DNA from 3 places in the Clostridioides sp. GD02367 genome. Region 2 is predicted to be linked to each of the others. Evidence: riboswitches for the same ligand, from Rfam matches in the RefSeq annotation. Region 2 holds a riboswitch; each other region holds the start of a gene.

Region 1 (4,296 bases), on a different contig from region 2:
TCTAAAGAACCTTCATCTAAAGCTGTGTTTGGAAGTACATAGTCATCAAATATTTTTACTTCTAAATCATATCCTTTTTCTTTTAATAAAGGTTTTGCTACTTCCAGTATCTTTGCGTGTGGATTTGATGAAGCCCCTACTAGTATTTTCTTATCCTCTTTGTTTGAACAACCAACTGCTGATATTGCTATTGCTGACACCAATGCTACTGATAATAATTTTTTTAATTTCATTTTTTACTCCCCCTCTTTAAAGTTTTTATGATTAAATTATTTTAGTTTCTTGTAAGCTAGATTTCCTATACCTTGTATTATCTGAACTAATATTACAAGTGCTATTACTGTATACACCATTACTGCTGTATCGAATCTTTGATATCCATAAATAAGTGCTACATTACCTAATCCTCCAGCTCCTACTGCACCCGCCATAGCTGTATAACCAAGTATAGATATTATTGATAATGTAATTCCAGATACTATTGAAGGCATAGCTTCTTTTATCATAACTTTAAATACTATTTGTCTCTTTGTAGCCCCAAAAGATCTTGCAGCTTCTATCAATCCTTTGTCAACTTCATTTAACGAACTTTCTATAATTCTAGCGATAAATGGTGCTGCACCAATAGTTATTGGTACTATTGCAGCAGTTTCCCCTATACTTGTTCCAACGATTAATCTAGTTATTGGAATCATTGCAACTATAAGTATCATAAATGGGAAACTTCTAAATATATTTACTATAAATCCTAAAACACTATTTATTGTGCTATTTGGTTTTAATCCATCTGGTTTTGTAACTACTAATATGATTGCTAGTATAAATCCTAATATTGTTGCTACTATAGTTGGTACTATAACCATATACAAAGTTTGTAACAATGCATTTGGAAATAGTGTTGTTAAAAAGTCGATTAAACTATTCATTTATCATTTCCTCCCATCTTATGCCTTTACTAGTTAGATATTGTTTTACTTGTTCCCCACTTTTATCTGAAACATTTATGATAAGTGAACCTAAAATATCTTCTTTAAATTGTTCTAATTTGCCAAATATTATAGATACATCTATATTTAGTTCTCTTGCCATAGTCGTTATAATAGCGTCATTAGAAATATCTTTAGGGAATAGTATCTTTATATTTGTTCCTTTTGGTAAAATTATACTTTCTTCACCTATTAATTTTCTAAGTCCCTTAGTATTTCTTAAGAAAATCTCTTCTGTATCTCCTACCTCTAGTACTTCTCCATTTTCCATTATTGCTACTCTTCCACAAATCTGTTTTATAACTTCCATTTGATGAGTTACAACAATTATTGTTATTCCTAATTTTTTATTTATATCTTCAAGTAATGAAAGAATTGATTTTGTAGTATTTGGGTCTAATGCTGAAGTTGCTTCATCACAAAGAAGTACTTGTGGATTTAGTGCTAAAGCTCTGGCAATTGCAACTCTTTGTTTCTGACCACCACTTAAGTTCCTAGGTTTATCATTTTTCTTTTCAGATATACCAACCACTTCTAATAGCTCCAAAACTCTTTTCTGTATTTCTGATTTTGTATATCCAAAACATTCTAATGGTAATGCTACGTTATCAAATACAGTTCTTCTCTCAAGTAATGAAAAGTGTTGGAAAATCATGCCTAGTTCTTTTCTTAAATCTCTCATTTGCTTTTCATTTAGTGACTTTACTTCCTTATCAGAAACAAGCACATTACCTTCTTGATATTCTTCTAAGCCATTTATACATCTAAGTAGTGTTGATTTTCCTGCTCCACTATGACCTATTATTCCAAAAATTTCTCCAGATTCTATTTCAATACTTACATCTTTAAGTACTTGAATCTTTCCATAATACTTATTAACATTTTTTATGCTAATCATAAAATTTCCTCCCTATTATTATGCTAAGTTTTTATGTTTATCCTCGCTTATGTATTTTAATTTATATATAACAAAATAAAAGCCTGAGTATAAACTCAGGCTTAGAAAGCTATTTATACTCATCTATCAACTATATTAGTTGCAGGATTTAGCACCAATGTATATAAAATATACTGGTTGCCGGGTTTCAAAGGGCCAGTCCCTCCACCACTCTTGATAAGACGTTATTTAATTTAAAATTTAATTCGATTATCATTTGTTGCTATGTTATATATGATATATTCATTAATAATATTTGTCAATAAATTTATTTAAATTTTTTATTTTTTGTTTTTCTTAGTTAAAAATAAATAGATATCTTTTATTGACTTTCTAGTATCTAAATCTTTGTATTTTCAATAGTTATATGATATTATACAATTATTAATTTGTCATTAATATAAAAAATATGAAGCCCAAAAAAGATAATACTTTTAGGGCTTCTATATATTGTAAAACTTTTTTATTTTCTAACTAGATATTTACTCTATTATTTTTTATTATTTCCTGTTATTCCTAGTCTATCATTCATATCTTTTATCATTTTTCTAAAACCACTACCTATATCATTTCCAACATCTTCTGTTCCATGAACTATCTTCATAAAGTCATTTTGACCTTTTTTCATATCTTCATCAGATACATTATCTAATTTTTTTATTCTCTCATCTATATCTTTTATTAATCTTTCACCTTCAGTTATTAATTCATCATTCATTTTCTTTAATTCTGTATCTTCTGTTTTACCATCTTTTTTAAGAGATGTTACAAATGATTGTATTTTATCTCTACTATCTTTATATGCAGCCTTCACATCAGCTAAATATTTTTCATTTCCTGGATATTCTTTATCCTTAAACTGATTATTTATACTCTCTGGAGTATCATAAATAGAATATCTATTTAAACCTGCTATATAATCATTATAGCTTGTTGAATAATAATTCATATAACCTTCATTATTATTTACTGATTCATTGGGATTTTTCCCTGCATTCTCACTTGGTTCTTCTGTTTTTTTAGTACATGCAGTCATTCCTATAGCTAATACTAACGCTAGTCCTACAAATAAGGTTCTTTTTAATTTCATTTTTATTACCCTCCTAGATGTTTTGTATTACAAAAAATTTAAATATATTTCTTTCTTAACTTAGTATTTCTATATTTTTATTTTTTATTTACTAAAATTAAACAAGATATAATTTATTTTTTGGGAAATTATAATAAATAAGTAACTAAATAAAAAAAATATATTTTTATTATTGATATTGATTATCATTCATAGTATAATCTAATTAATTGATATTAATTTTCATTTGAAGGAGGTTATCTTTTATGTCTTGTTGTAATTCACAATTTTGTTGTAAAAATAAAATTGAATCATCTTATATAAAATGGCTTTTAGAAGTTTTAGGTCCTGTCTTTTTAGGTTCTAAACCTGCTGAAATAATAAATATCTCATTTACTGATGTAAATAGAGAGGAAAAAATTAGTGATATTTACAAATATCTATATAAATGTAAAAAGATAGATTTTATAGTTATTGATAAAAAGAAAAAGGGATTAAAAATCTTATTTGTAAACAAAAAAGCTTTATCAGAAAGGCTAAAATGTAAAAAAACAGTAAATTTTTTAAAATTTCTGGGATACAAACAAAATACAAATGTTAATGCTTATTTAGAACATTTAGTAGATAAGCTTAAAGGTGATACTTTTCCTGATGAAATAGGAATTTTTTTAGGATATCCTCTCAAAGATGTGATTGGATTTATGGGATATAGTAATTATGAAGTTTCTATGATTAAATATTGGAAGGTTTACGGAGATACAAAACAATCAGAAGACACATATTCTAAGTTTTTACTTCATCGTAAAAAAATGAGAAAGTTACTAGACTACATAAGTGTAGATAAAATAGTAAGTTGCTTTTAGTTGTATTTTTATATAGTAATAAAAAATACACCCTTTTACTATACTGTTTCCATAATAAAAAGGGTGTATTTTCTAATTTAACATTCTAGTTTTGATTGTACAACATGTCTTTAATATCTATTTTCTTCTCTTGCATTCCATTAGACATTAAGAATTCTTGTGTGTCTTCTAACTCTTTTATATCTTTATCTGTTATTTTAGAACTAAAATCATACCAAGAATACATTTCTTTAGTTTCATCTAAAGATAGCCCCACTTCTTTAGATACAACATCCATTACTTTATCCTTGTTTTCATCCATATATTTTAAAGTCTCTTCATGAACTTTCATAAATCTTTTTACTAACTCAGGATATTTTTCAGCAAAATCATCACTTACTGCAGTAACTATTATTCCACTAACTAAGCCTTCTCCATTTACAATCATCTTAGCACCTGAGT
Region 2 (4,296 bases):
AAAGAACAGCAGAGAAAATTAAGTTTGAAATCGGTTCTGCATTTAAGAGAGAAGAAGAAAAATATATGAAGATAACAGGAAGAAACTTAATTACAGGGCTTCCTAGTTCTATAACTATAAATTCAACAGAAATGCTAGAAGCACTTAGAGAATGTGTTGAGCAAATAGTAGTTGCCACTCATGCTGTTTTAGAAAAAACACCCCCTGAATTAGCAGCAGATATAGGAGATGTTGGTATAATAATGACTGGTGGAGGTTCATTATTATACGGATTGGATAAAATAATAGAACAAAGAACAGGGATAACTGTTACAATAGCAGAGGAGCCATTGTCTTGTGTTGCAAAAGGGACAGGAATAGCTTTGGGTTCAATAGACTTACTTGAAACAGGTGGGTCTTTTAGAAGAAAATAATTAGGAGAGTTAAGAATGCTAAATATAGATGAAATAAAAAAATTAATACCACATAGATATCCATTTTTATTAGTGGACAAGATTACAGAGTTAGAAGTTGGGAAAAGAGCTGTTGGTATAAAAAATGTAACAGTGAATGAGCCATTTTTTCAAGGTCACTTTCCAGAATATCCATTGATGCCAGGAGTATTGATAGTAGAGGCTTTGGCACAAGTGTGTGGAGTTGCAATGATGTCTGTAGATGAAAATAAAGGAAAATTAGGTGTATTTGCAGGTATAGATAAGGTTAGAATTAAGAGAGAAGTAAGACCAGGAGACACATTAACTATGGAAGTTGAAATGACAACTCTTAGAAGAAATATAGCTAAGGCAGATGCTAAGGCATATGTTGGTGATGAGCTTGTCTGTAAAGGTGAATTAATGTTCGCTTTGGTGGAAAAGTAAAAATTCACAATATAAAAGTAAAAAGGTAGATAATTTGGAGTATTCAATTAGATACTCTAAAATATCTACCTTTTTATATAAAAAATTTTATCAGTTACTTCACATTGGACTTAGGTGGATACTAATAAAGCTAAGGCTATTGTTTCAGCTAAGTCCAATATAAAGCTAAGACGTATATTATTAAATGAAAGTCTATTATTTTCATCAATTTTATCTACAATTCCTACTATAGAATAATTTCCTATTTGAGGTAGTTTTTTGCCAACACCTTTTCCGGGCAGGATAGGTCCTTCTCTAATTTGTATATTACCTATGTTACTCTGCGACCCCAAGCAAGCATCTATAGCCAAGAAGTTACCTTGTATATGTGTATTTTTTATAGTATCTAAAGACTCATATATATTTAAGGCGTGAATAGGGTTATCTAGTGTACCGTAAACGGGGTATTTAAATTTACTGTTCTTAAGTATTGTTCCAACTAAAGGGCCTAAAGTATCACCTATAGCCCTGTCTGTTCCTATGCAAACAACAATCGTATTTTCATTAATTATAGTTTTTAGAACTGAACTTAGCATCTGTATAACATCATCATCGCTGTAATTTACTTTAGCTAAATACAATAGGAACACCCCCTTCAAAAAAATATATGAATAAAAAACAATAAAAAGACCTAACTTTAAATTTCAGATAGAGATAATATTTTATTTGTCTTACAAAAAAAGGAATGGGAAAAATATGACTAAAAATCTTGACAAAATTTTAAAAAAATAGTAAGCTAGTAAAGTAAAACAAAACTTAAATCTTGATTACCTTATCAAGAGCGGCTGAGGGATAGGCCCTGTGAAGCCCAGCAACCACCCAAATGGGAAAAGGTGCTAATTCCTACAAGACAAAAGTCTTGAAAGATGAGGTCAGTTAATTAGTATGCGATTACGATTATTAACCTCTTCTTATAAAGGAGAGGTTTTTTATTTTGAGTAAAATTTCTAAAATTAAAAATAAGGTAAAACCTATAATAAAAATTGAGAATGTATAAGGGGGAATAAAAATGGCAAGACATTTATTTACGTCAGAATCAGTTACAGAAGGACATCCTGATAAGATATGTGACCAAATATCAGATTCAATATTAGATGCATTATTAGAAAAAGACCCACAATCTAGAGTAGCTTGTGAAACTACAGTTACGACTGGATTAGTTTTAGTAGCAGGAGAAATAAGTACATCTGCTTATGTAGATATTCCTAAACTAGTAAGAGAAACAGTAAAAGAAATTGGATATACAAGAGCGAAATATGGATTCGACTGTGATACTTGTGCAGTTATAACTTCTATAGATGAGCAATCTGGAGACATAGCTATGGGAGTTGATGAAGGTCTAGAAAGTAAGACTGGAGAAGAAATAGAAGAAGAAATAGAAAAAGTCGGAGCTGGAGACCAAGGAATAATGTTTGGATTTGCATGTAATGAGACTCCAGAATTAATGCCACTTCCAATATCTTTAGCTCATAAATTATCAAGAAGACTTACAGAAGTTAGAAAGACAGGTATAGTTGATTATTTAAGACCAGATGGAAAAACTCAAGTTACTGTTGAATATGAAGGAAATAAAGCTGTAAGAGTACATACAGTTCTTATATCAGCTCAACATTGTGAAACAGTATCAAATGATAAAATAAGAGAAGATATAATTAATCATGTTATTAAAGCAGTTATACCAGCAGAATTACTTGATGAAGAAACTAAAATTTATATAAATCCAACAGGAAGATTTGTTATAGGAGGACCTCAAGGAGATACAGGTCTTACAGGAAGAAAAATAATAATAGATACTTATGGTGGATATTCTAGACATGGTGGAGGAGCTTTCTCAGGAAAAGACCCTACAAAAGTTGATAGATCTGCTGCTTATGCAGCTAGATATGTTGCTAAAAATATTGTTGCAGCTGGTCTTGCAGATAAATGCGAGATAGAACTTGCATACGCTATAGGTATAGCTAGACCGTTGTCTATATTCATAGATACTTTTGGGACAGGTAAAGTTTCAGAGGAAAAACTTGTTGAATTAGTAGAAAAACACTTTGATTTAAGACCAGGAGCTATAATAAGAGACTTAGATTTAAGAAAGCCTCTTTACAAAAAAGTTGCTGCTTATGGTCATTTTGGTAGAACTGATATAGATTTACCTTGGGAAAAAATTGACAAAGTTGAGCAATTAAGAAAAGATGCCTTAGGTGAATAATTTTTAATTAATAAACTGTTAGAATGTAATTTTATGATTATATTCTAACAGTTTTTTTATTGTAGATTAAATATTTTTAATAAATGTTAATTTCCCATCATATAATAGATAAACAGTATTTAATTAGATTAGTGTATTATATTTTTTAATATTATACTAAATCAGTACATATCATGGAAAATATGTTAAAGAATGGTTAAGATTGTGTTAACTACTGTTAAATAATTGAAAATATATTGAAATATCACAACAATACATCTAATATAATCTTAATAAACTTACACTTTAAAAATTATTTTAATTAGGGGGGAGTAGTGTATGTCAGGAAAAGTAAATATTAAAACTGTTATAAGTTTTGCTGGAGCTTATGTAGCTACTGTAATAGGTTCTGGATTTGCAACTGGTCAAGAGATATTGCAATTTTTTACGTTTTATGGATATGCTGGTATTATAGGTGGAATAATATCTATGGTATTATTTTCATGGTTTGGAGCAGAAGTTATAGATAAAGGAAGAGAGCTAAAACTTAAGGAGCCAATAAAGATTTATCAAGTATATTGTGGAAAATATCTTGGTACATTCTTTGAATGGTTTGGACCATTGTTCTTATTTGGAACACTAGTAATAATGATTGCAGGGGCAGGAGCTACATTATCAGAGTACTATGGATTAAATCCATATGTAGGTAGGATTGGTATGGCAATCGTTTCCCTAATAACTGTTTCTTTAGGTCTAACAAGACTTTCTAAGATACTAGGTAATATAGGTCCTATAATAATAATATTTACACTTTTAGTAGGAGCTATTAGTCTATGTAGTAATATTGATGCTTTACCAAATGCTGGGGCTATGGTTGATAGTTTAAACATTAAAACTGCTACATCAAGTGGGTATTTCTCAGGTGTGCTTTATACTTGTTATAATGTAATTATAGTAATCACATTCTTAACAGGAATGGGCTCTTCTGCAGTAAACAAAAAAGATGCTGTATGGGGTGGTATAGTAGGAGGAATAGCTCTTATGGCAGCAGCTATAATGATGAATCTAGCATTGCTTTCAGACATAGGAAATATATATACAAAAGAGATACCAGCACTTTACTTAGCTGATAAAATATCTCCAATAATAGGTGTTTTATTCTCAGTAGTACTTTTATTAGGAATATACACTACAGCTGTTCCACTATTATGGTCAGTA
Region 3 (4,296 bases), on a different contig from region 2:
TATTAATCCAGATAAAACAGATGAAATATTAGGTGACCCAACAGAGGGTGCATTAATTTTTATGGCTAACAAATTTGGAATAGATCAAGAAGCTCTTGAAGAAGAATATCCACGTGTATTTGAACAGCCTTTTGATTCTGATAGAAAATGTATGACAACTGTTCATAATATAGATGGAAAGATTACTGCTTATACTAAAGGTGCAGTAGATGAAATTCTTGACTTATGTACTAAAATATTAACATCAAAAGGCGAAAGAAATATTACCGAATTGGATAAAAAAAATATACACGAATTATGTCTTACTATGTCTAAAGATGCATTGCGTGTACTTGGTTTTGCGAAGCGTGAGATTTCATCTATACCAAAAGAAGATAATGAAAATATAGAATATGATTTGACATTTATAGGTATGGTTGGTATGATTGACCCTCCAAGAACTGAGGTAATTGATGCAGTAAATACTTGTAAAGAAGCAGGTATAAGAACTATAATGATAACTGGTGACCATAAAGTTACTGCCACAACAATAGCTCATGAATTAGGAATATGGAATGAAGGAAATACTGTTATATCTGGTGATGAACTTGATAATTTAAGTGATGATGAGCTAGATGAGGCTGTTAAAAATGCTACAGTATTTGCACGTGTGTCCCCGTTTGATAAACTTAGAATTATACAATCTCTAAAAAGAATTGGAGAAGTGCCAGCAATGACTGGAGATGGAGTAAACGATTCTCCTGCCTTAAAATCTGCTGATATTGGTATAGCTATGGGTATAAGTGGTACAGACGTTGCAAAAGATTCTTCTGATATGATTTTAATGGATGATAGCTTTACAACAATTGCTTATGCAATAAAAGAAGGTAGACGTGTATATAGAAATATACAGAAAGTTATACAATTCTTACTTGTTGGTAATATAGCAGAGATACTTACATTGTTTGTTGCAATATTATTAAATTGGGATACTCCACTTCTTGCAGTTCATATTTTGTGGGTAAACCTTGCAACTGCTACACTTCCAGCCCTTGCGCTTGGAGTTGACCCACCAAGTAGAAATATAATGAAGCATCAGCCAGTAAAATCAACAACCTTATTTGAAAAAAATCTTATACAAAGAGTAGTTACTCAAGGTATATTTGTGGCAATAATGACTATTTTAGCATATAAAATTGGTCTTAATATAGAAAATCATGCTGTAGGTCAAACAATGGCATTTTGTGTATTAGCATTTTCACAAATGTTAAGAGCATTTAGTCAGCGTTCAAATACAGATTCCATGTTTAATAAAAATAATGGTAAGAATCCATTTCTTTTAATTTCATTTTTAACTTCTGCATTATTAATAGCAGTAATACTATTTGTACCTGTCTTTAGAAATGCATTCAGTTTAACTATTTTAAATGGTTCAGAATGGCTCATAACAATCATTCTAGCCACAATGTCTGTAGTTCAAGTAGAAGTTGGAAAAGTTATTAAAAGAAAAATTTTAAAAAAATAGTTGACAAAATTAGGAAAAATATATAAGATATAAAACATAGAAAAATTAAATAAATCTTATCCAGAGAGGTGGAGGGACTGGCCCTATGAAACCCGGCAACCAGTATATTTATATACATTGGTGCTAAATCCTGCGGCGAAAGCTGAGAGATGAGTATAATTAAGCTTATACAGAGCCTGAGTTATATACTCAGGCTTTATTTATTTTAAATCTCATCTGGTAAATAGTTTAATTTTTTTTACTAAAATCTAAGGGGGATACAAAAATGTATAACAAAGAAACAATATGTGTACAAGGAAATTATAAACCAGGAAATGGAGAACCAAGAGTCTTACCTTTATACCAAAGTACAACTTTTAAATATAGTAGTATAGACCAACTTGCTGACCTATTTGATTTGAAAGTTGATGGACATATGTATTCAAGAATAAGTAATCCAACTGTTCAAGCCTTTGAAGAAAAAATAAGTTTGTTAGAAGGGGGAGTATCTTCTGTAGCTGTATCATCAGGTCAATCCGCAAATATGTTAGCTGTTTTAAATGTATGTAAATCAGGAGATAGTATACTTTGTTCTTCAAAAGTATATGGAGGGACATTCAATTTATTGGGACCTAGTCTTAAAAAATTTGGAATAGATTTAATATCATTTGATTTAGATTCAAGTGAAGATGAAATAGTAAAACTTGCAAATGAAAATACTAAAGTTGTGTTTGCAGAAACACTTGCCAATCCAACTCTTGAAGTTATAGATTTTGAAAAAATAGCAAATGTGGCTAAGAGAGTTAATGTTCCATTTATAGTTGATAATTCACTAGCATCTCCAGTGCTTTGCAATCCTCTAAAATATGGTGCAAACATAGTTACTCATTCTACTACAAAGTATTTAGATGGGCATGCTTCAAGTGTTGGGGGGATTATAGTAGATGGTGGAAACTTCAATTGGGATAATGGAAAGTTTCCAGAGTTAGTTGAACCAGACCCAACATATCATGGAATAAGCTATACTCAAAAATTTGGAAATGCTGCATATGCAACTAAGGCACGAGTTCAACTACTTAGAGATTATGGAAATTGTTTAAGCCCATTTAATGCATATCTTACTAATTTAAATGTTGAAACACTTCACCTTAGAATGGAGAGACATAGTGAAAATGCCCTTAAAATAGCTAAGTTTTTAGAAAAACACGAAAATGTAGATTGGATTAACTATCCAGGACTTGAAGATAATAAGTATTATGAGAATGCCAAAAAGTATCTATCAAAAGGATGTAGTGGAGTTTTATCGTTTGGAGTAAGAGGTGGATTAGAAAATGCCAAAAAATTTGTGGAAAAATTACAGATAGCATCTTTAGTTACACATGTTTCAGATGTAAGAACATGTGTTATACATCCAGCTTCAACTACTCATAGACAGTTAACAGAAGAACAATTAATTGCATCTGGAGTATTACCTTCACTAATAAGATTGTCCGTTGGAATAGAAAATGTAGAGGATTTAATAGCTGATTTAAATCAAGCTTTAAATTTCTAATAGTCTAAGAGAAAGAGAAGTGAAAAGATATGGCTTTAATACTACCAAAAGGATTACCTGTTATTAATAAATTATTGGATGAAGGAATAGATGTAGTTTACAAAGAAGATTTTAATAAAGAATTAAAATATGAAGAGAATATAGATACAAAGATAGCTATATTGAATCTAATGCCTATAAAGATGGATACAGAATTAGATTTACTTAGAAGAATAGATAAAACAGGATTTAATGTATCTGTGGAATTTATTAAAATCTCAACAAGAGAAAGTAAGAGAGTATGCAATGAGTATGTTAAGGATTTTTATAAAACATTTGATGAAGCCAAAGAAGAACACTTTGATGGTTTTATAATAACAGGAGCTCCAGTTGAACAAATGGAGTTTGAAGAAGTTGATTATTGGGATGAACTAGAAGAAATTATGGATTATTCTAAAAGAAAAACTAAATCTACATTATATATATGTTGGGCAGCTCAAGCAAGTCTTTACAAATACTACAATGTAAAAAAACTTCCATTAAGTCAAAAATGTTTTGGGGTATTTAAGCATAAAGTAGATAAAAATAGTAAAATAGTAGATGGATTTGAAAAAGAATTTTTTGCTCCACATTCAAGACACACTACTATAAATACTGAAGCTCTAAGAAATAATAAAGAATTGAGTATTGTAAGCCATTCTAAAGAAGCTGGTCCTTATATAATTACAAACTCAAGAGATGTATTTGTAATGGGGCATGGTGAATATGATAAGTACACTCTTGATAAGGAATATAAGAGGGATATAGACAAGGGAGATGAGATATCAATACCTCAAAACTATTATACAAATGATGACCCTTCACAAGAGCCAACTGTCAAATGGAAAAAACATTCTGAGTTATTGTTTAGAAATTGGATAAAAAACTATCTACTACAATAAATTTGAGATGCTATATAAAAATAATTAGATAAGATATAGAAAATGATAGGTATAGAGATAGTCTTAATGATTCTTTATACCTTATTATTTTTTAAAAAATTTGACATTATAATAGTAGTTTTATATAATAAAACTAAACCGACTGACGGTCTATTGAAAGGAGAAAACATATGAGAATTGTAAAAGACCCTGAAGAACGTAAAGCTGAAATATTAGATACAGCTGAAATGCTTTTTTGTACTAAAGGTTATTCGAAAACTACTATAAATGATATTTTAAATGAAATTGGAATTGCAAAGGGTACTTTTTATTACTACTTTAAATCCAAAGAAGAAGTAATG

Evidence for each region. A riboswitch is a leader RNA that binds a small molecule or an ion and turns the genes downstream of it on or off. The one in region 2 is predicted to bind S-adenosylmethionine.
Region 1: linked by a shared signal. The riboswitch ahead of Q3223_RS15425 (methionine ABC transporter ATP-binding protein) and the one ahead of metK (methionine adenosyltransferase) in region 2 are both predicted to bind S-adenosylmethionine.
Region 3: linked by a shared signal. The riboswitch ahead of Q3223_RS05785 (O-acetylhomoserine aminocarboxypropyltransferase/cysteine synthase family protein) and the one ahead of metK (methionine adenosyltransferase) in region 2 are both predicted to bind S-adenosylmethionine.

Annotation. Positions count from the first base shown of each region.
Region 1 covers NZ_JBJODK010000013.1:43,379-47,674, forward strand. Annotated here, with positions in the region: gene Q3223_RS15415 (MetQ/NlpA family ABC transporter substrate-binding protein) at 1-233, opposite strand, end outside; gene Q3223_RS15420 (methionine ABC transporter permease) at 270-926, opposite strand; gene Q3223_RS15425 (methionine ABC transporter ATP-binding protein) at 919-1,884, opposite strand; SAM riboswitch class I at 2,001-2,107, opposite strand; gene Q3223_RS15430 (hypothetical protein) at 2,414-3,013, opposite strand; gene Q3223_RS15435 (DUF3793 family protein) at 3,259-3,855, shown strand; gene Q3223_RS15440 (NrtA/SsuA/CpmA family ABC transporter substrate-binding protein) at 3,941-4,296, opposite strand, start outside.
Region 2 covers NZ_JBJODK010000007.1:183,433-187,728, reverse strand. Annotated here, with positions in the region: gene mreB (rod shape-determining protein MreB) at 1-413, shown strand, start outside; gene fabZ (3-hydroxyacyl-ACP dehydratase FabZ) at 429-857, shown strand; gene yyaC (spore protease YyaC) at 968-1,477, opposite strand; SAM riboswitch class I at 1,666-1,769, shown strand; gene metK (methionine adenosyltransferase) at 1,906-3,099, shown strand; gene Q3223_RS11785 (hypothetical protein) at 3,418-4,296, shown strand, end outside.
Region 3 covers NZ_JBJODK010000003.1:323,324-327,619, reverse strand. Annotated here, with positions in the region: gene Q3223_RS05790 (calcium-translocating P-type ATPase, PMCA-type) at 1-1,504, shown strand, start outside; SAM riboswitch class I at 1,558-1,660, shown strand; gene Q3223_RS05785 (O-acetylhomoserine aminocarboxypropyltransferase/cysteine synthase family protein) at 1,770-3,035, shown strand; gene Q3223_RS05780 (homoserine O-succinyltransferase) at 3,065-3,955, shown strand; gene Q3223_RS05775 (TetR/AcrR family transcriptional regulator) at 4,126-4,296, shown strand, end outside.